3 regions of the Blautia sp. HA9023 genome follow, and region 1 is predicted to be linked to each of the others. Evidence: predicted binding sites of a transcription regulator. Region 1 holds the regulator's gene; each other region holds the start of a gene.
The links. Region 1 encodes Rex, which represses fermentation and respiration genes when NADH is low (regulators of the CRP and FNR family bind a similar motif). Its sites were predicted from a motif close to ATTGTTAANTANTTAACAAT; they were not measured.
Positions count from the first base shown of each region.

Region 1 (7,410 bases):
ACCTAACGCGGCCTTTAAAACCATGGAGGGCTGTTCCTCCGTTTTCAGATACATACATAAGATCCCGGCAAGAAGTCCGGCAAGTACATCCCCGCTTCCTGCAGTTGCCATTCCGGAATTACCGGAAAGATTCAGATAAATATCATCTTTGCCGTCTGTAACAACCGTACATGCATCTTTCTGAACACATACCGTTCCTGTTTCCTTTGCATAATCCACAGCTGTCTGTGCGATTGTTTCCTGAATTTCTCCAATGGATCTGCCGCAGAGCCGGCTCATCTCTCCAATATGAGGAGTCAGGACTACATTCCCGCCCAAAAATTCCTTCCACTGCGGATGCATAGCCAGAAGATTCAGTCCATCCGCATCCAGGATCAGCGGTTTCTTCTCTCTGGCAGCTGCCGTAAGAAACCACTGTGCTCTCTCACGGCTTGCCACCGATGTTCCAAGCCCTGGACCGATGACGATCACGTCACACCAGGAAAGAAGCTGTTCGTTGGATTCTTCGTCAAACCTGCTGCATACCATTGCTTCCGGAAGAAGGATCTGCAAAGGAATCCTGTTCTCTTCCACAGTCTGGATCTTTACCATTCCCGCTCCGGTCCGAAGTGCCGCGCTGGCACTCAAATAAGCAGCACCACACATTCCTGCACTTCCGGTAACAAAAAGTATCTTTCCAAAAGTCCCCTTGTTCCCACCGGGATCACGTTCCGGAAACAGTTTCAGATCTTCTTTCTCCAGACATCTCGCCGATGCTTTTACAGCTTCCTGCTCATAGATCCCAATGTCAGCTATAACGATCTTTCCCGCATACAGCCTTCCCGGATAAAAACAAAGACCTCTTTTCCGGTAACCAAAAGTAACGGTAAGATCGGCACTGAAGGCAATTCCCATTTCCAGGCCAGTATCTCCGTTCACTCCTGATGGGATGTCAACAGCAATTTTTTTCGCCCGGGCACTGTTCATCTCGTGGATGATCTCAGCATAATGTCCCTCGATCGGACGCGCCAGGCCTACGCCAAACACGGCATCTGACTATAGTAGTATATTCATCCCAGGCCGGGTTATTCACTTCCGGGACCTGATAACCTGTAGCGATCTTATACTGAAGCAACGTTTCCCTGGTCATTTTTTCTTTGTTTCCGGCCATATAAAATTCAGCCCGAACACCTTTCAGATGAAATAATCTGGCAATGGCAATACCATCTCCTCCGTTATTTCCACTCCCGCATACCACCAGGATCTTCTCGCTCTTCCCAAGATATTTCTCTGTTTCCTCAACTACTTTCAACGCTGCCCGCTCCATCAGAACTTCAGAAGCAACCCCGATCTTGTGGATCGTAGCATTATCCAGCTTCTTCATTTCTTCGCAGGTAACAATTTTTTTCATGCTGCACTTTGCCTCCCCTCTTTAACAGAGAAAGCTGCCGTTTCCGGCAGCCCGCTAAAATTTATTTCTCTACATGTTCCTGCCTGTATTTGCTCAGATTATAAGACAGTGTCATCAGGCTCTCAGAAAGATGCACGTTCTCTACAATCACATCATCCGGTGTCTCAAGATCAAGATGTGCAAAATTCCAGATTGCCTTGATCCCGTTCTCCACCAGAATATCTGCCATTTCCTTGGCCTTATTCTTCGGAAGAGTGAGAATTGCGATCTCTACGTTATTTTCTCTCAGGAAGAATGGAAGTTCGCTGAGCATCTGGATCTCAAGTCCGCGAACCGCAATGCCTTCCAGCACAGGATTTACGTCAAAGATTCCTACCAGCTTAAATCCCCTTTTCTCAAAATCCACATAATTGGCAAGTGCCTGTCCAAGATTACCGGCACCCAGGATGATCATTGGGTGGGCGATATCCAGTCCCAGGATCTTACCGATCTCTGTATAAAGATAATGTACATTATAGCCATACCCCTGCTGCCCGAAACCGCCGAAATTATTAAGATCCTGACGGATCTGAGAAGCTGTGGTATGCATCTTCTTACTTAATTCATTGGAAGAAATACGCTCTACATTGTCTTCCATCAGCTCTCCTAAGTAGCGGTAATAGCGTGGCAGACGCTTAATCACCGCTTTCGAGATTTGTTTTGTCTCCACGATAGTTTCCCTCCTTACTTTACACTAGGTTAATTATACCGAATTGACATTTTCCTGTCAATCAAACTTGTAAGTTATGTACAAATTTCTTCATATTTTTTTTAAAAATTGATTTTTTCTTTGAATTCCTGGCGGTTTCCGTTATAATAAGTGGAGGATTTTCCCTGTTTATTTACTATTCAGGGATAATTCTTTATACAGGAGGACAGTTTTTATGATTTTATCATGTCAGAATATATGCAAAGCTTTTGGCGAAAAAGTAATTTTAAATGATGCATCTTTTCATATTGAAGACCGGGAAAAGGCAGCTCTTATCGGATGTAACGGTGCTGGAAAGACTACTCTTCTTCGTATCATCATGCAGGAGATTTCCGCGGATTCCGGCACGGTAGTACTTGCCCGGGACAAAAATATCGGCTATCTTGCCCAGTACCAGGATATCCACGGACACCATACTATCTACGAAGAGCTTCTTACCACCAAACAGCATATTATCGATATGGAACGCCGTATCCGTAATATGGAGCAGGAAATGAATACCGTAAAAGGCGATGACCTGAACCGCCTGATGGAGACATATACCCGCCTCACCCATCAGTTTGAACTGGAAAACGGCTATGCTTACAAAAGTGAGCTCACCGGTGTCCTGAAGGGTCTTGGTTTCACGGAAGAAGATTACGACAAACAGATCGAGAAACTTTCCGGAGGCCAGAAAACCCGTGTGGCACTTGGAAAGATGCTTCTCTCCAAGCCGGATATCCTTCTTCTGGATGAGCCTACCAACCACCTGGATATGGAAAGCATCTCCTGGCTGGAAACTTATCTTCTGAATTATCCGGGAGCTGTTTTCATCGTTTCCCATGACCGTTATTTTCTGGATAAAGTCGTCACCAAAGTTGTGGAGATCGAAGCCGGACAGACACGTGTCTACAGCGGCAACTACTCCGCCTATGCCCTTAAGAAGGCGCAGCTGCGCGATGCCCAGTACAAGGCGTACTTAAACCAGCAGAGAGATATCAAACATCAGGAAGCAGTCATTGCCAAACTGAAATCTTTTAACCGCGAAAAATCCATCAAGCGTGCAGAAAGCCGCGAGAAGATGCTGGACCGTGTACAGCGTATCGAAAAACCTCTGGAAATCCAGGACCGTATGCGTATTTCCCTGGAACCCCGTGTATTAAGCGGAAATGATGTACTCCATGTGGAGGAACTTTCCAAATCCTTCCCGGGGCAGACCCTGTTTTTCTGATATTTCTTTTGATATCAAGAGAGGGGAACGTGTAGCTCTTATCGGCAATAATGGAACCGGAAAAACAACGATGCTGAAGATCATCAACGGACTTATCGAGGCAGATGCCGGCAAGTTTTCCCTGGGTTCCAAAGTTCAGATCGGATATTATGACCAGGAACATCATGTTCTTCATATGGATAAAACTATTTTTCAGGAAATTTCCGACACGTATCCGACTCTTACCGAAACGGAGATCCGAAATATGCTTGCAGCATTCCTCTTTACCGGGGATGATGTATTTAAAGAAATCTCCGCACTTTCCGGTGGAGAAAGAGGTCGTGTTTCTCTTGCCAAGCTGATGCTTTCCGAAGCCAATTTCCTGATCCTGGATGAGCCTACCAACCATCTGGACATTGCTTCCAAGGAAATCCTCGAGGAAGCGCTGGTAAGCTACACCGGTACCGTCCTTTATGTCTCTCACGACCGTTACTTTATCAACCAGACCGCAACCCGGATCATGGAGCTTACCAACCAGGCCGTAGTAAATTACATCGGTGATTATGACTATTATCTGGAGAAAAAAGAAGAGCTGACCAGTGCTTACGCTCCGGGAAGTGACTCTTTGGAAGCGCCATCAGAAGAAAAGGCCGTTTCCGAAAACAAGCTTTCCTGGCAACAGATGAAAGAAGAACAGGCCAAAAAAAGAAAGCGGGAAGCCGAACTGAAAAAAGTAGAAGCCCGCATTGAAGAACTGGAAACAAGAGACAGCGAAATTGATGAAACCATGGTTCTCCCGGATGTCTGTACTAACGTTGCGGAATGTACCAAACTGAGCCGTGAAAAAGCAGCTATCGCCGAAGAACTGGAAGAACTTTATGAAAAATGGGAAGAGCTGGCCTGATGGTCAGCTCTTTTTGCCGGTTGATCCGGCGCTACATCTGTCCGTTTATAACAGTTCCTTCAGAAGATTCTCTTCAAACTGAGGCACACAGGCAAGAATGTCTTCATTTTTAAGATAAGATGGTTCTTCACCTTTCCAATTCTTTACTACACCGCCGGCTTCACGGAGGATAACTGTTCCCGCGGAATAATCCCAGGGTTTCAGGTCACGTTCAATATATCCATGCTCTCTTCCGCAGGCAACATAACACATGTCAAGTTCTGCAGAACCGGTACGTCGGAAATCCCCGCATTTCATAAAAATGCTGTAAAAAATGGGAAACAGATTTCTGGCTTCCTCTTTTTTATAAGGAGTGGAACCATAGGAAATAACCGCATCACCAAAATCCGGAGTATCCGATACCTGGATCTTTCTGCCATTAAGATAAGCACCTTCCCCTTTTGCCGCCTGGAACATTTCATCAGTAAAAGGATTGTAAACAATTCCAAAAACGATCTCGCCTTTTTCATAAAGTCCCAGTGCCACAGCACTCATATGAAAATCACGGATCAGATTGGTGGTTCCGTCAATAGGATCAAGGATCCAGTAGGTTTCCTCCTTTGAAAGCCCCAGATTCTCTTTCTCTTCCGCGATCAGGGAAATTTCCGGAAAAACCTTTCCAAGTTCTTCTTTCAGAAAGTTCTGTACAGCCAGATCTACATTTGTCACATAATTGGCAGCACCTTTTATCATCACTTCTTCCTCATCCATCTCTTTCAGGATAAGATCTTTTGTCTGTTTTACAAGATCTGCCACTTTTTTCTGTTCTTCTGCAGAAATCATTCTATTTCCTCCTTCACCATAAGCCATTTCTGATCTAACGGATCAGTCTGCCAAGCTGCTGTTCGAAACATACACCATCATTACGGTCTGTTCCCTCTTCCACTGCGTCCCGGATAGAAGCAGAGATAAAATCCACTGCCATGTTTACACAGTTTTCCATAGGATATCCCTTCACCAGCCCCGCACTGAGTACAGAGGCAAAAAGATCTCCGGTACCGGAATAACTGCCACCTGTTTTCCCGGCGAATACCCAGGAGCACTTTTCTTTTTCCAGAACAAGATTTCCCATTTTCAGTGGCTCGTCCTCTTCCCGGTGATCCACTCCGGTGATCACGACCGCAGGAAGAGAAAATCTCTTTGCAAGTCTGTATCCGGTTTCCCTGATCTGTGCCAGCCGTTCCTCACCGGAAAAACTCTGAAATTCCTTCCAGATTTCTTCCATCTTATTTTTCCCATAAAGAAGGAGCAATGCTTCTGTCAGATTTGGGGTGATCACATAGGAACGTCTGGCCAGTTCCCGAAATCTGCTGCAAAGTTCTTCTGTATAGATGGGATAAACTGCTCCGTCATCTCCCATTACCGGATCTGTCAGGATCAGCGTATCCTCTCCTGCAAATGTATCAATAAATTTCAGGATCTTATCGGCCTGTTTCTCATCCGAGAGAAATCCCGTGTAAATTCCGTCCGGAACAAATCCTCGTTTTTTCCATTCTTCCATATATGGAGCCATATGTTCTGTAAAATCTTCACAGAAATAGGTTTCATAGCCTGTCTGATTACTTAAAACAGCGGTGGGAAACGGACATGCCTGCACTCCCATCACCGAGATCACGGGAATTGCCGCTGTCAGCGAGCACTTTCCCAGCCCGGAAAGATCATTGATCACTGCTATTTTCTTCATCTCACTTCTCCAGTCTTGAGTTTTTTTCTGTATTATTATAGAATGAATTGTCAGGTTTACGCAATCATTTTTGGAAGGAAATTATCATACCTATGTTAAATATATCCACAGAACACAAAAAAGAACATCTCTACCTGGAGGTTTATCATTATTACCGGAAACTGATCATGGAAGAACGTCTTCTTCCGGGCAGCAAAATGCCATCACTCCGTAAATGCGCCCAGGAACTGAAATTAAGCCGTACCACTATAGAAAATGCATATCTTCAGCTTGCGGCAGACGGTTATATCATTGCCAGGGCACAGAGTGGTTATTACGTCACAGACATTGCCACCAAACAGCATCCTGTCATCCTGGAAAAGCATTCCGAAAACATGGTTCCCTGCCTTTATGATTTTGCTTCTTCCGGTGTTGACCGGGAGAGTTTCCGTTTTGATCTGTGGCAGCGCTATATCAAAAGTGCTCTCCGTCAGGATAACCGTATGCTTTCCTACGGAGAACCCCAGGGGGAAAAAGATCTCCGGGAGGTTCTTTCAGATTATATCCGGGAACGGCGAAATGTGATCTGTTCCCCTGACGATATCGTGGTAGGTGCCGGACTTCAGAGCCTTCTCCAGATCCTCTGCCCTCTGATCCGGGAGAGAAAAACCGTTTCATTCCCTACCCCGTCATTTATCCAGGGCAGTACAATTTTTGAAGATTACGGATTTGATGTCCATTACCGGGACAAAAACTGCGATGTGATCTATGTTTCCCCTGCCCACATGACCAAGTGGGGAGAGATCATGCCGGTGAAACGGCGTCTGGAACTGATCCATCATGCGGAAGCAAACAACCACCTTATCATTGAAGATGATTTTGAAAACGAATTTGTTTACCTGCAGAAACCTACTCCTTCTCTCTTTGGACTTGCAGGCGGGGAAAATGTTGTTTATATTGGTTCCTTTTCCAGACTTCTGCTGCCTTCGATCCGCGTAAGCTTTATGGTACTGCCTTCATCCCTCCGGGAACTGTATGCCCCAAAAGCTTCCTTTTATAATCAAACCGCTTCCAAGGCAGAACAGATTGCTCTGTGTCAGTTTATCCGTGACGGACATCTGGTTTCCCAGACAAGAAAGCTTCGCCGTCTGTACGCCCAGAAGCTGAAATCTCTTTCCTGTGCGGTACGGGAAGTCTTCGGAACAGACTGCCAGATCAAAACAGGGGCCGCCGGAACCAGTCTGGCTCTTACAATTCCCTGCACTGTCAACGGTAAAACACTGAAAGAGGCAGCTCGTGCAGAGGGTATGCGTCTGGAAATCCTGAAAGAAACTTCCAGTGACATTACCCTGGTTCTTTCCTGTTCTTCCATTCCCGTAAAAGATTTTCTGCCTGCATGTCAGCTGTTGAAAAATATTTCAGACAACTGCTGCAGCTTTTCTGCTTCTTCGGACATCCTTTCATAAAAAAAGGGCCT
Region 1 is NZ_JBWLUR010000001.1:229,904-237,313, reverse strand. It holds gene AC04Q6_RS01055 (NAD(P)H-hydrate dehydratase) at 1-1,026, opposite strand, end outside; gene AC04Q6_RS01050 (NAD(P)H-hydrate epimerase) at 980-1,390, opposite strand; gene AC04Q6_RS01045 (redox-sensing transcriptional repressor Rex) at 1,452-2,099, opposite strand; partial or broken gene AC04Q6_RS01040 (ABC-F family ATP-binding cassette domain-containing protein) at 2,314-4,231, shown strand; gene AC04Q6_RS01035 (inositol monophosphatase family protein) at 4,277-5,053, opposite strand; gene AC04Q6_RS01030 (pyridoxamine kinase) at 5,088-5,954, opposite strand; gene pdxR (MocR-like pyridoxine biosynthesis transcription factor PdxR) at 6,047-7,399, shown strand.

Region 2 (7,410 bases), on a different contig from region 1:
ATTGGTCACAATAAAACCAAACGGTTTGGAGTGGCGGAGTTCGCTGACCGGTCTCTGCTGAAAATGGATCAGTTTGTCCACTCCTGCCATCTTTGCATTGGCCCGTGCTGCCTTGATAGCTGCCGCATCGATGTCAAAGCCCTGGATATCCGTCTCAATATCAAGATTTACCCGCTCTCTGGCTTCTTCTCTTGCATCTTCCCAGCATTCCTTCGGGATGAGATGTTCCCAGCTCTCAGCCAGGAAGTGGCGGTTCATTCCAGGTGCCATATCCGCTGCCATCATTGCCGCCTCAATGGGAAAGGTACCACTTCCGCAGAAAGGATCCACGAGAATACGGTCTTTTTTCCACGGGGTCAGCATCAGAAGTGCGCTGGCAAGTGTCTCTGTGATGGGTGCTTTCACGGTCATCTGGCGGTATCCTCTCTTATGAAGAGATACGCCGGAAGTATCGATCCCGATCAGGGCCACATCTTTCATAAATGCCACACGGATTGGGAACTCCGGACCGTCTTCCGGGAACCAGGAAATTCCGTAGATGCCTTTGAGACGTTCTACGATGGCTTTTTTCATGATGGACTGGATATCGGATGGGCTGAAAAGTTTACTCTTGATGGAGTTTGCCTTGGCTACCCAGAATTTACCGTTCTTCGGTATGTAATTCTCCCATGGGAGAGCCTTGGTCTTCTCAAAAAGTTCGTCGAATGTCTCGGCTTTTACTTCGCCTACTTTCAGAAGGACGCGTTCTGTGGTGCGGAGGAACAGATTGGCGTCTGCCACACCCTGGGCGTCTGCCTCAAAAGTTACTCTTCCGTCTTCCACTTTGGTCACTTCATAACCAAGGTCCAGTATTTCACGTTTCAGTACCGCCTCTGTTCCGAAATGGCAGGGCGCTGTTAATTCCCACAGATTCATAAAGTGATCTCCCGTACTGTATTTCCTTCAAAGTCTTTGATTGTAAAAATTCCGTTCTCAAGGATTGCGTAGGTTGGCGGGTTGCCTTCCTTTGGAATGGATACGGAACCTGGGTTCAGAAGGATATAATTTCCCATGTTTTCTGCTTTCAGCACATGTGTATGGCCGTGGATCAGGATGTCGCCTTCCATCATTGGCGGAAGGTTATCTTTGTTGTAGATGTGACCGTGTGTGGCGTACAGAGTTTTTCCATCGATGGCGAGAATGCAGTAGTCTGCCATCACCGGGAAGTCAAGGACCATCTGGTCTACCTCTGCCTCACAGTTTCCGCGTACTGCGTAGATCTGATTTTTTCTTTCATTTAAAAGGCGGATGACTTCCTTCGGTGCGTATTCCTTCGGAAGGTCATTTCTCGGACCGTGATAAAGCAGATCTCCCAGAAGTACCAGTCTCTCCGCCTTCTCTTCGTCATATGCTTCCAGCATTTTCCGGCAGTAGTATGCCGAACCATGTACATCGGACGCGAACATATATTTCATAATCTTTTCTCCTTGTGGTTTGTGTCATTTTTATTCCTGTTCTTTACATTATCATGATTTCCTTTAAAATACAAGCACAAGCCATTGCCAGTCATGCATTCGTAATCCCCTTCAATGCTGGTCACGGAGCGAACAGTGATTCCGTTTCGATGCCGCCCTGCGATTTCCTGGTTCCTCTGATCTATTACTCTGTTTTATCCGCTTACAAGATTCCGGCCTCTGTAGGCTGCAAATCCGCCGATCACAGACCGGGTGCGGCAGCCCGCTCTTGCCAGGCTCCGGGCGGCCTGCATGCTGGCACCACCGCGGTCACAGTAAAGGATCAGGATCTTATCTCCTGAAAACTGGTACTTCTGCTCCTGTTGTTTCTCAAGATATTCTTCCAGCTCATGGTATGGAATGTTTACTGCGTTCCGGACATGTCCCTTTTTGTAGGAGACCGGATCCCGGAGATCTATGATAACGGCGTCACTGCGCTCCACATAATAATCCAGCATTTTGGCAGAGATAGTTTCGATCTGAAACATGGAAAAATCTCTCCTCTTTTTGCTATATTATATGGAAGCTTCTGTAGGAATGTTCCCTTATATGTATGGAAGCGGGAGAAAGCCAGCTCTGACTTTTTCCCGCTTTTTTTCCGATTTTTTCTGTATGATCCGGCCAACTGACTGATGGATCCTGTACCGCATAAAAATGGTGCTTCTGCTTATTGCGTATTGATCCTCTGCCTAGTATCTTCCGGATCACTTACCCTGAATATCTAGTATCTGTCGGACTCTCTGTCTTTCTCTGAATCGTACTCGTCGGATGTTTTGTTTCCGTAACTGTTGCCGTAGCTGTTTTTGGAACTGTTTTTAGAAGAATTTCTGGAGCTGTTTCTGGAACTGTTTTTTCCGCAGTTTCTGGAATCACTTTCCCCGTAATTTTTTCCCGCATAATTGGACTCATTTCTGTCTGTTTCGTAATTTTTCGCCATTTGAATTACCTCCTGATGAAGTTGATTTTTGCGGCTTTCTGAAGCTTTCTGCCGCTTTTTATTACAGGAAATAGTATCCCAAAAAGTTTGGAGATTATTCGCCAAAATGATATTGCTTTTTTTTCCAGTTTATATTATAATCATTCTTGTAAAAAGAATTTACCCTTCAAAAATTTTTTTTACATAACCCCTTATTTAATTATTTATACTCCCCTCGAAACACCCGGTAGCTCCCCTACCGGGTGTTTCTCTATGCAAAGAACAGGCCGCCGGAACGACCTTATCATTGTCGTTCCGGCGGCCTGTTTTTTATCCATTGATGGGGTTCACATGCACCATGCAGTGCTTTACGTCTTTGAATTTATCTTCGATGGTATGATGCACATTTTCCGCAATATCATGTGCATCGTTGAGGGATATTTCTCCTGCCGCCGCGATCTCGATATCCACGTACATTTTGGATCCGAAAAGGCGGGTTCGAAGAAGATCCACTCTTCTGACGCCCGGCACCTTGAGGATCTCACGGCGCATCGATTCTTCGGTTTTTGCATCACAGGAGTGATCTACCATCTTGTCAATAGCATCCCTGAAAATATCGATCGCAGCTTTGGCGATCATAAAGCAGATCACGATACTGGCAACAGGATCCAGGATGGGGTATCCCAGTCTTGCTCCGAAGATACCCACAAAGGCTCCGATAGAGGAAAGTGCATCAGAGCGGTGATGCCATGCATCTGCCATCAGTGCTCCGGAATTGATCTTCTTCGCAGCACCTCTTGTGTACCAGAACATCCACTCTTTTGTCACGATGGATACCACTGCCGCGATCAGCGCAAGGGTTCCAGGGATGGCGATCGTTCCGCCGGATGTACTTTTTACAATATCACGGACACCGGTAATGCCGATGCCAAGACCTGTTACAAGCAGCATCCCCGCAAGAACAATGGAAGAAACGCACTCCATTCTCTCATGTCCGTACTGATGCTCCTTGTCCGATTTTTTTGCAGAAAGACGGACACCGATGATAACAATAAAAGTACTTCCCACATCGGATGCAGAATGGATCGCATCAGAAATCATCGCTCCGGAATGCGCCGCAATACCGGCGATAAGTTTAAATATGGATAACAGCAGATTTACCAGGATACTGATCCCGGACACCTTCATCGCCGTCTGCTGTTCCCATGAGCTTTCTTTATCTGTGTCGTGTATAATCGTTTCGTTTTTTGTGTGTTCCATAAACAGGACCTCCTTTTGATTAGCATATGATTCTGGTCTTTCTTATGGCACAACATTTTCCGTGAAAAAACCGGCGGTTCTTTCACTACTCGCTGAACTGCGATTTCCGCCGGTGTTCTTTCTTATCTACATAGGGATCTCCCAGTTTCTACCTTCTGTTCCATCCATATTTTTGCAGTAAAAAAGACATACCTGCGAAACATACACTGTCCCGCAGATATGTCTGAAAGTAAAGCGGATACTCATCTTCCGCTTCACTACATATTCATGAATGCAATTGTTTCACAATTTGCGTTCAAATCCATATCCGCTGCCGCTTCCTGCGGCCCGGCCCCACGCCCTCAGATAAATACTCTGTTTCTGAATGGCGTCGCCTGCTCAGTTTGTACTGTTGATCTCGCATCCTGTTCGAATGTAATGCAGTGCAAAGAGAATTTTTACAGTCTTGCGGGTCTTCCGCTTGACTTCCCAGAAAGGATACACCTTGCACCATCTGTTAGTCAAGCCAAAGATTTTTTATATTTTATAGTAGGATTTTAAGGTATTACAGATATTATAAAACCGGGAGCGGATAAATCCACTCCCGGTCAAATCTACGATCTGTATTCAGTTGGAATGATCGATTATGCCTGCGGGCCAGCAGCAACGAGTGCTTTACCAGCAGCATTTCCTTCATATTTAACAAAGTTCTTAACGAATCTTGCAGCAAGATCTTTAGCCTTTGTCTCCCACTCTGCAGCGTCTGCATATGTGTCACGTGGGTCAAGGATTGCAGGATCTACGCCTGGAAGCTCTGTCGGAACCTCGAAGTTGAAGAATGGGATCTTCTTTGTCGGAGCTTTAAGAATAGATCCGTCAAGGATAGCATCGATGATACCACGAGTATCTTTGATGGAGATACGTTTTCCAGTTCCGTTCCATCCTGTGTTAACGAGGTATGCTTTCGCACCGCTCTTCTCCATTTTCTTAACGAGCTCCTCAGCATATTTTGTCGGGTGAAGCTCAAGGAATGCCTGTCCGAAGCAAGCGGAGAATGTAGGAGTAGGCTCTGTGATTCCACGCTCTGTACCAGCAAGTTTAGCTGTGAATCCGGAAAGGAAGTAGTACTGTGTCTGCTCCGGTGTCAGGATAGATACTGGAGGAAGTACGCCGAATGCATCTGCGGACAGGAAGATAACTTCTTTAGCTGCCGGTGCAGAAGATACCGGGCGAACGATGTTCTCGATGTGGTTGATCGGGTAGGAAACACGTGTGTTCTCTGTTACGCTCTTGTCAGCGAAGTCGATCTTTCCATCTTTATCAAGTGTTACATTCTCAAGAAGAGCGTTTCTCTTGATCGCATTGTAGATGTCCGGCTCAGACTCTTTGTCAAGGTTGATAACCTTAGCGTAGCATCCACCCTCGAAGTTGAATACTCCGTTGTCATCCCAGCCGTGCTCGTCATCACCGATCAGGAGACGCTTAGGATCTGTGGAAAGTGTTGTCTTACCTGTTCCGGAAAGACCGAAGAAGATTGCTGTGTTCTCTCCGTTAAGGTCTGTGTTTGCAGAGCAGTGCATGGAAGCGATGCCCTTAAGCGGCAGATAGTAGTTCATCATGGAGAACATACCTTTCTTCATCTCTCCGCCGTACCATGTGTTAACGATAACCTGCTCACGGCTTGTAATGTTGAACATTACAGCTGTCTCAGAGTTAAGACCCAGCTCTTTGTAGTTCTCAACTTTAGCCTTGGATGCGTTGTAAACAACGAAATCTGGCTCAAAGTTCTCAAGCTCCTCAGCTGTTGGCTGAATGAACATGTTTGTTACGAAGTGTGCCTGCCAAGCAACCTCAACGATGAAACGGATAGCCATACGTGTATCTTTGTTAGCTCCGCAGAATGCATCTACTACGAAAAGTCTCTTGTTGGAAAGCTCTTTCTGCGCAAGATCTTTAACTGCAGCCCAAGCTTCCTGAGTTGCAGGATGGTTGTCATTCTTGTACTCATCGGATGTCCACCAAACTGTGTCCTTGGAATTCTCATCCATAACGATATATTTGTCTTTAGGGGAACGTCCTGTGTAGATACCCGTCATTACATTGACAGCACCAAGCTCGCTGACCTGACCTTTCTCAAATCCCTCAAGCTCTGGTTTGGTCTCTTCCTCGAATAATGTCTCGTAAGAAGGATTGTACACGATCTCAGTTGTTCCGGTAATACCATACTTTGTTAAATCGATTTTTGCCATCTTAACATTTACCTCTCTTCTTTAATAGTAATTATGATAGCCACCTACTCTTGCAGGTTCTCGTCATCCTGCCATAGGAATTGGTCATTCCAACATCCCTATCCACAATTATACATAAATTGTACGTAAAAGCAACCAAAAAAATTCATTTTCCGCAAAAAAATGATAAATCTTTAACAGTGACGTTTTAGTACTGTCAGATTTTATTTCATCTACGCTTGACTTTTTCAGAATAATAGCTACAATATATCTGATTATAGTTATTATATATATTTATAATAATAACTATACTATTTTAATATATAGAAAGAAGTGATTTCTGTGTCAGATATTCCGGTTAAACGTAATCATATGAAAATCCCCTGGCACAACTACGTAAGCGCCAGGAACAGCCAGCCCATCACCGAGGCTTCTCTTTCCGAAAAAGCTTCCCTGATCGGCCGTACAGGCATGATGCTTCTCTCCTGTGGGACCGGTGCCTGGCGGGTACGGAGTTCCATGAATACATTGTCAGAAGCACTTGGCATCACCTGCTCCGCAGATATCGGACTAATGTCTATAAGCTACACCTGCTTTGACGGTGAGAGCAGTTTTTCCCATGCACTTAGCCTGACTACCACCGGCGTAAATACTTCCAGACTGAACAGGCTGGAACATTTTGTCAGTGATTTTCCTGCGGAGGGTATCCATATGAGCGGTGAAACACTGCACAGTCAGTTAGATGAGATCGAGCGGATCCACGGGCTTTATTCCCCTGCAGCCCTGGGAATGGCTTCTGCACTGGCCTGTGGTGCATTTACTTTTCTTCTGGGCGGTGGCCCGCTGGAAATGATCCTGGCTTTTGCAGGCGCAGGCATCGGAAACGCCATCCGCTGCAAGCTTGGCAAGCATCATTTTACTCTGTTTATGTGCATTGCAGTTTCTGTTTCCTCCGCCTGTCTTGTATATGCAGGCTTCCTGAAGCTGGCAGAGCTTCTGTTCCACATTTCCGTCCAGCATGAGGCCGGGTACATCTGTTCCATGCTGTTTATCATTCCGGGCTTTCCGTTTATCACAAGCGGGATCGACCTTGCCAAGCTGGATATGCGTTCCGGTCTGGAACGACTGGCCTACGCCATTATTGTTGTAATGGTGGCTGCTGTCTCTGCCTGGCTGATGGCACTGCTTCTTCATCTGAAGCCTGTGGATTTCCTGCCTCTGGAGCTTTCAGCAGCTCAGAGGATCCTGTTCCGGCTTCTGGCAAGCTTCTGCGGGGTATTCGGCTTTTCGTTCATGTTCAACAGCCCTGTCCGTCTAGCCGCAGCTGCCGCCTTCATCGGCGCACTGTCCAACACTTTACGTCTGGAGCTTGTTGATCTTGCCGGTTTCCCACCTGCTGCCGCGGCTTTTTTCGGAGCACTGACAGCCGGACTTCTGGCCTCCCTCATCAAAACCAAAGTGGGATATCCCAGGATTTCCATTACCGTACCATCCATTGTGATCATGGTTCCCGGACTTTATCTCTACCGGGCGA
Region 2 is NZ_JBWLUR010000006.1:114,140-121,549, forward strand. It holds gene AC04Q6_RS04705 (THUMP domain-containing class I SAM-dependent RNA methyltransferase) at 1-915, opposite strand, end outside; gene yfcE (phosphodiesterase) at 912-1,454, opposite strand; gene AC04Q6_RS04715 (rhodanese-like domain-containing protein) at 1,649-1,981, opposite strand; gene AC04Q6_RS04720 (hypothetical protein) at 2,215-2,430, opposite strand; gene AC04Q6_RS04725 (cation diffusion facilitator family transporter) at 2,740-3,669, opposite strand; NiCo riboswitch at 3,874-4,061, opposite strand; gene pckA (phosphoenolpyruvate carboxykinase (ATP)) at 4,293-5,897, opposite strand; gene AC04Q6_RS04735 (threonine/serine exporter family protein) at 6,249-7,410, shown strand, end outside.
Region 2: pckA (phosphoenolpyruvate carboxykinase (ATP)) is a predicted target of Rex. The motif match lies at 6,059-6,078, and genes of this name have one in related genera.

Region 3 (7,410 bases), on a different contig from region 1:
AGTTCTTCCCCTTTAAGTGCCTGTGTCAGGGATGTCTTGCCGGCTTCACTTCGACCCATCAGAAAAATTTTTTTCATTTATTATCCCGTCCTGCCTCAGCTTCTGTGGATCTCACAGACATCAAACTTCAATGTCTCATGGAAAAAACGCACCACTTCTTCCACAGCTGTCATCACTTCCGTAAAACCGCCTGTCAGAATCAGCGTTCCACAGAAACGATCCATAAATCCTACTTCCACGTGAGCTGCCTTCACTGCAACATCTGCCGCAACTACGATCGCCTCCCAGGGTGTGACTCTGACCATACCGATCGCATCTCCTCTATGGTCCTCGCCTTCATGAACACCGATATGTAACGCAAGATTCTCATAGACAGATTTATCACTTGGTGTAAAAACATGTGCAAAAGAAAGCTCTTTTCCAGGTACACGCACCCGGGTCAGTCGAAGTCTTTTTCCCTTAAGGTTCTCATAATCATCATGAAACAGCCGCTCCAGCAGTTCTTCCTTCGTTATCCTTTCTTCCATGGTGCACTTCCTTATCTCTTGGTGATCTTGCAAACCACATATCCCAGGGTATCACGGAAATAGTCCACGATTTCTTCCATTGCTGTCTGCACATCGGAAATCTCTCCCGTTATGATCAGAGTTCCTGTAAAACGGTCTGCAAAACCAAGATATACATTACCACTCTTCACTGCGATATCGGATGCGATCACAGCAGACTCGGAAGGTGTCATATTCATGATTCCGATCGCAGATGATCCATAGTCCACCTGTGGATTCAGTCCAAGCTTCTGATATATGATCGGTGCCGGACCACCCATGATATGGGCAAATGTGATCTCCTTACCGGCTACGGTCTCCTGTACGATTCTGATCTGGTCTTTATGTTCATCTGCCATGATGATTCCTCGCTTTCAAAAATTTCGTAATATGGCATTGTCAAAATCAATACCATAGTTTTTTCAATCGATTTAATATTCGATAAGCCGGATTTTGTTCATCCGGCTTACAATTTCCCTACGATAAATTTTACTATTTATCCATTTTAATGTCAATACAATTCTTCTAAAACAAGGCAGAAAACAACGTTTTTAAAAATAAAAATCCACAGAAAACAACACTTGTTTTATATCTGTATAGAAAATCAGTCAGAAATTCTTATATTTCCCATTGCCACGATCATCGTTTTGCTCTCACACAAACAGTAAGCAACTTTCAGCAGGACCCAGACACAGCTTAAGTTCATCATACTCAGCTTCTCTCAGAACTCAAATGCCCTCTTAATGCTGTCATAATGCAGGAATTTTCCCTCAGCCGCAAACGCCCTGATCTGATCCAGAGTTGCAAACATATATCCGTCTGTTTCTTCAGTCTGAAGTTCCAGATCCTTATCCTGCACATCCATCACAAAACGGTACACATCCACAAAATAATTATCTCCCTCACCAGGATTCTCTCTTTTATAGGTAAAAAGATATCCTCCCTCTGCCTCTCTTACATCCAGTCCTGTCTCTTCTTTTACTTCACGGAGCACTGCCTCCCTGGATCCCTCACCTGCCTGGGCAGCGCCACCGGAAACTTCCCACCAGCCCGGAGCCCAGGCTTTTGTCATCACACGTTTGGTGATCAGAAAGGTTTTATCCGGCCTTGCAACCACGCCAAGGACTGTCAGATGATATTCTCCATCTTTCAGACACCAGTCATTCCGTTTCATGGTACGTCCCGTCGGTTTCTTATCTGCATCGTAAATATCCCAGAATTCCATTTTTCTATCTCCTGTCTTTATACAGTACACGGTAATACGATCTTATATTTAACCACCTGCAGCAGCAAATATAAATTACGGATATCTGCCCCGTCTCCCCGCATTCTGTATCTTTTTTATTTGTTATGATAACACGCTAAAGTCCTGTATGTAAACCCTGGAATCCTGCACTATTTTCCAGTCACTTTCCATCCGCTAAAAATCTATAGATTATTTTTATTATATTACTGGTATTATGAATTAGTTTTATAGATATTTTTGTTATATAATTAACACAAACAAACGATTCTATTAAAAAATAACCAGGGAGGTTTTTCCAGATGAAGAATGATTATCCGCATATTTTTTCCCCTTTAACCGTTAAAAATATGACTATTAAGAACCGTATTGTTATGATGCCGATGGGTACCAACTACGGTGAGCAGAACGGCGAAATGAGTTTTCTTCATATCAACTACTATGAGCAGCGTGCAAAGGGTGGCACAGGCCTCATTATCGTAGAGAACGCAAGCATCGATTCCCCGCAGGGTTCCAACGGTACTACCCAGCTTCGTATCGATCATGACAACTATCTTCCACGTCTTTTCAAATTCTGTGAGAACATCCACAGATATGGAACAAAGATCGCGATCCAGATCAACCATGCAGGAGCTTCCGCAATTTCTTCCAGGATCAACATGCAGCCGGTTTCCGCATCTGATGTTCCGTCAAAAGAAGGCGGCGAGATCCCGCGTCCTCTTTCCAGAGAAGAGATCCTTCACATTGTAAAGAAATACGGCGAGGCTGCAAAACGTGCACAGACAGCCGGTTTTGACGCAGTAGAGATCCACGCAGGACATTCCTACCTGATCAGCCAGTTCCTTTCCCCGATCACAAACAAGCGTACCGACGAGTTCGGCGGATCTGTTGAGAACCGTACCCGTTTCTGCCGCATGGTCATCGACGAGGTAAGAAAACAGGTCGGACCATTCTTTCCGATCATGCTCCGTCTCAGTGCAGATGAGCTGATGGAAGGTGGAAACACACTTGATGATACTCTGGAATATCTGGATTACCTTCAGGAAGAAGTTGATATCTTCGACGTTTCCTGCGGTCTCAACGGTTCCATCCAGTACCAGATCGACGCAAACTATCTTCCGGATGGATGGCGTTCCTACATGGCAAAAGCTGTAAAAGAAAAATTCAACAAACCGTGTATTTCCATGGGTAACATCCGTGACCCGAAAGTTGCCGAGAGAATCCTCGCTGACGGCGACGCAGATCTTATCGGTATGGGACGCGGCCTTATCGCTGATCCTGCATGGGTAAACAAAGTTGCCACAGGGCATGAGTGCGATCTCCGCAAATGTATCTCCTGTAACGTTGGATGCGCCGGAAACCGTATCGGTGTAAACCGTCCGATCCGCTGTACCGTAAACCCGTCTGTTCTTGAGGGCGATGTATATAAGAAACTGCATGTAAACAAAAACTGCAACGTGGTTGTTATCGGCGGTGGTACTGCCGGACTGGAAGCTGCCTGCACAGCCGCAGAGGTTGGCTGCAACACCTTCCTTCTGGAAAAAGGCAGCGAGCTTGGCGGACTTGCATCTCTGATCTCAAAAATCCCTGCAAAGAACCGTCTGGCTGATTTCCCGCACTATCTCATGCACCGCGCAGAGCAGCTTGAGAACCTTTATATCTTCACAAATACAGAAGGAACACCGGAGAACATTCGCAAGTTCCATCCGAATATCATCGTAAGTTCCACCGGTTCCGCTCCTCTTCTGCCTCCGATCGCAGGACTGAAGGATCGTATTGACAACGAGGACTATAATATTTATTCTATTCTTGGTATGATCAACCACATTAATGATTTTCCAAAGGATCTGGAAGGCAAAAAAGTCGTTGTCGTAGGCGGCGGTGCTGTAGGTCTTGATGTTGTGGAATTCTTCGCAGACAGAAATGCAGACATCTCTATCGTTGAGATGATGGATCAGATCGGACGTGACCTTGATCCGGTAAGCAAGAACGACACAAAGGCCATGATGAAAAAACACAATGTACATCAGCTTACAAAAACTGCTCTCCTTGAGGTTAAGGATTCTTCCTTCCTTGTAAAAGGTGACGGCGAGCCTTATGAGCTTCCATTTGAATACGGTTTCGTATGTCTCGGAATGAGAGCCCAGGGACAGCTTTACCAGAGCCTTGCAGAAGAATTTTCTTCTGAGGATGTTGAGATCATGAACATCGGCGACAGCCAGAGAGCAAGAAGAATCATTGACGGTACCCAGGAAGGACGTAACATCCTTACCATTCTCGAGGAGAGAGGATACCTTTAATATCATCGCTATAACCTCCTGACGGGCATTTTCATATGTTATAAAGTCCGCTCCACGGAGTGTCTATAGATTTTCCACGTCTTCCTCCCGCTGCAGCCGTCCGAAGAACATCCGCAACTTCTTCAGACTGATGTGGCGGGAGGTTTTAAAAAAGTTACCCAAGATTTTTACCAATGAGAGGAGTTATTACCATGTCAGAAAGAATCACAGGACACACAGAGCTCATCGGTCTTATGGCTTATCCGATCCGTCACTCCAGCTCTCCTGCCATGCAGAACGAAGCTTTTGCAAAGCTTGGCTATGACTATGCATACCTTGCATTTGAAGTTGGCGCAGATGAGATCGAGGATGCTGTAAAAGCCATCCGTACTCTGAAAATGAGAGGTTCCAACGTTTCCATGCCGAACAAGACTCTGGTAGGCCAGTACCTTGACGAGCTTTCACCGGCAGCAGAAATGTGCGGTGCTGTAAACACCATCGTCAATGATCACGGCCATCTTACAGGCCACATCACAGATGGCATCGGATTTATGGCAGCACTGAAAGACAACAACATTGACGCCATCGGAAAGAAAATGACCATCGTAGGCGCAGGCGGTGCTGCTACTGCTATTGAGATCCAGGCTGCACTTGACGGTGTAGGCGAGATCGTGATCTTTAACCGTAAGGATGAGTTCTGGGACCGTGCCGTATCTACTGTTGAAAAGATCAACACAAGAACATCCAGCCACGCAGTTCTCTATGATCTCTCCGACCTTGACCAGCTGAAAAAAGAAATGGCTGACAGTTATATTTTTGTAAATGCCACAGGCGTTGGAATGAAACCGCTGGAAGGCCAGTCCGTTGTCCCGGATAAATCTTACTTCCGTCCGGAGCTTATCGTTGTTGACGTACCATACTCCCCTCTTGAAACCACTATGCGTTCCATGGCAAAGGAAGTTGGCTGCAAGACAATGAACGGCCTTGGCATGATGCTTTTCCAGGGCTCCGCTGCATTTGAACTGTGGACCGGCGAGCCGATGCCGATCGAGCATATGAAAGAGATTCTTAATATCAGATACGATGACTGATAAAATCCCATCCGTATCGGAAAGGACCATTATGAAAACAGTTCAGGTAAGAAATATCACAATCGGAGAGGGCAGACCGAAGATCTGTGTCCCGATCGTTGGACAGACAAAGGAGGATATCCTTCTTGAAGCAGGAACCTTCGAAAGAATCCCGGTGGATGTTGTAGAATGGCGTGTGGACTGGTTCGAGAATGTTTTTGACACAGACAAAGTTCTTGATGTGGCAAAAGATCTCCAGACCGTTTTAAAGGACACTCCGATCCTCTTTACCTTCCGTACTGCAAAGGAAGGCGGAGAAAAAGCAATCTCCAGCGAAGATTACAAAGCCCTCAACATGGCTGTTGCAAAAAGTGGCTATGTAGATTTCATTGATGTAGAAGCCTTCACAGGCGAAGAGATCGTAAAAAGCATGATCCAGGAAGCTCACAGCTATGGCGTAAAAGTCATCGCTTCCAACCATGATTTTGATGCAACTCCTGAGAAAGATGAGATCGTGCGCCGTCTCCGCATGATGCAGGATTATGGCGCAGATATCCCGAAGATGGCTGTTATGCCTAAGAGCAAACAGGACGTACTTACCCTTTTAAGTGCAACACTGGAAATGTCCGAGCAGTTCGCCGACCGCCCGATCATTACCATGTCCATGGCAGGAACCGGTGTTGTCAGCCGTCTCACTGGCGAAACCTTTGGTTCCGCCCTTACCTTCGGTGCCGCTACAAAAGCTTCCGCACCGGGGCAGATCAATGTCAACGAGCTTGAACAGGTTCTTGACATTATCCACAAAAGCCTGTGATCCTGTAACCTCCCATTGAAAGGATCTACGGCTTCGTTTAAGAAAGAACGTGAATTATAGACCAATTTTAATCCCAATTAATGTAACAAATTTAACCAAATAGCAAATGCGGATGATTTTATCCGCTTTAATCCCATAATAGCAAATCTATTTTGTAACAAAAACAAATCTCATGACAAAAATAGGAACTGCGCTGACCCATCCAGTGCAGTTCCTATTTTCTTTTATCGCTTTACTTATTATTTCTCAGTTTTTTCCTCAATGACATTTTCCTGTGATTTTTTCCTTGGGTCCCAGTTGGAAAGGAAGATATTCAGTCCGAAACCAACAGCCAGAGCCCATGCAGATGCCCATGCAGTTCCCTGGGTTGCAAGGACAGCAGCCATAACACCTGCGATCATCTTGTCACGGTCTGTCTTACAGTAATCCATACCGATCCTTGCACAGACAAAGGCCTGGAACATCAGAGTGATGGAAGAACCAACTCCGAAGATCGGGCGGAAGAAACTTACAACTGGAATGATCAGCACACTTAAGAAAGTTGCAATACGGAAGGACGCCATACCGCCAAGAAGAGACTTCATGGCTTTCTTTCCTTCTTTGTAACGGATGGAGACAGATACGGTCATGCCAACCCATAACGGACCGGAAAGGGGCGGGAACGGTGCGATGATGGAAAGAATCAGATTTCGAAGTCCGCTGACCAGGTTGGAACGGCTGGAATTGAAATCAATGTACTCATCATCTCTGGACTGACGTGCCTCAGTAACCAGGGTTTCTGTGGTAACAAAATCACCAAATGCGATAACATAGCATACAAGTGCCAGAGGAAGCGCTTTGATAAACATGGAAAGCGGCGGGATTCCCACACCGAAAATACTTACCTGTGAGATGATCTCTTTAAACTGCGGGATCTTGATAAAAGTTCCAATCTCTAATCCCGGTTTGTCCAGCTCCCCCACAAGAAGGCCAACTACCATGGCGATCAGATACGGGAAAAGGTTTCCATAGCGGGCAACAAGATCCAGAAATTTATTGTTCTTTCTCTTCTCCTGGTATTTATCCGAAAAACTGATCAGGATCAGAAGGCCAACACCTGCGACGATCGCCAAGGGATATTTGTGCATATTGCCGCCCTCTCCCAGCTGACCTGCCATAACCGTAACCGGCGCTGCAAGAAGGATTCCACCCTTGACGGAATCCGGTACAGCATGGACAAATTTATCCGCAAGTTTGGTAACGCCCATAAATATGAACACAAGACCAACCAGCATCTGCAGGGCGATCATTGCCTGGATACGCTCTTTTCCCAGGGGAAAGCCTTCCAGAAATACGATAGTCAGCGGAAGGGTCGGCGTGATCCATCCGGGAACTACCGGATCGCCAAGTAAACTGTGTAGCATATACAGCATGGTCTCTATGATGACACAGCTCCATGCCAGCTCATAAGGCAGTCCCA
Region 3 is NZ_JBWLUR010000010.1:322,838-330,247, forward strand. It holds gene AC04Q6_RS16970 (EutP/PduV family microcompartment system protein) at 1-77, opposite strand, end outside; gene AC04Q6_RS16975 (BMC domain-containing protein) at 96-527, opposite strand; gene AC04Q6_RS16980 (BMC domain-containing protein) at 539-904, opposite strand; gene AC04Q6_RS16985 (NUDIX hydrolase) at 1,267-1,770, opposite strand; gene AC04Q6_RS16990 (oxidoreductase) at 2,091-4,088, shown strand; gene AC04Q6_RS16995 (shikimate dehydrogenase) at 4,280-5,158, shown strand; gene aroD (type I 3-dehydroquinate dehydratase) at 5,190-5,951, shown strand; gene AC04Q6_RS17005 (SulP family inorganic anion transporter) at 6,191-7,410, opposite strand, start outside.
Region 3: AC04Q6_RS16990 (oxidoreductase) is a predicted target of Rex. The motif match lies at 2,028-2,047, and genes of this name have one in related genera.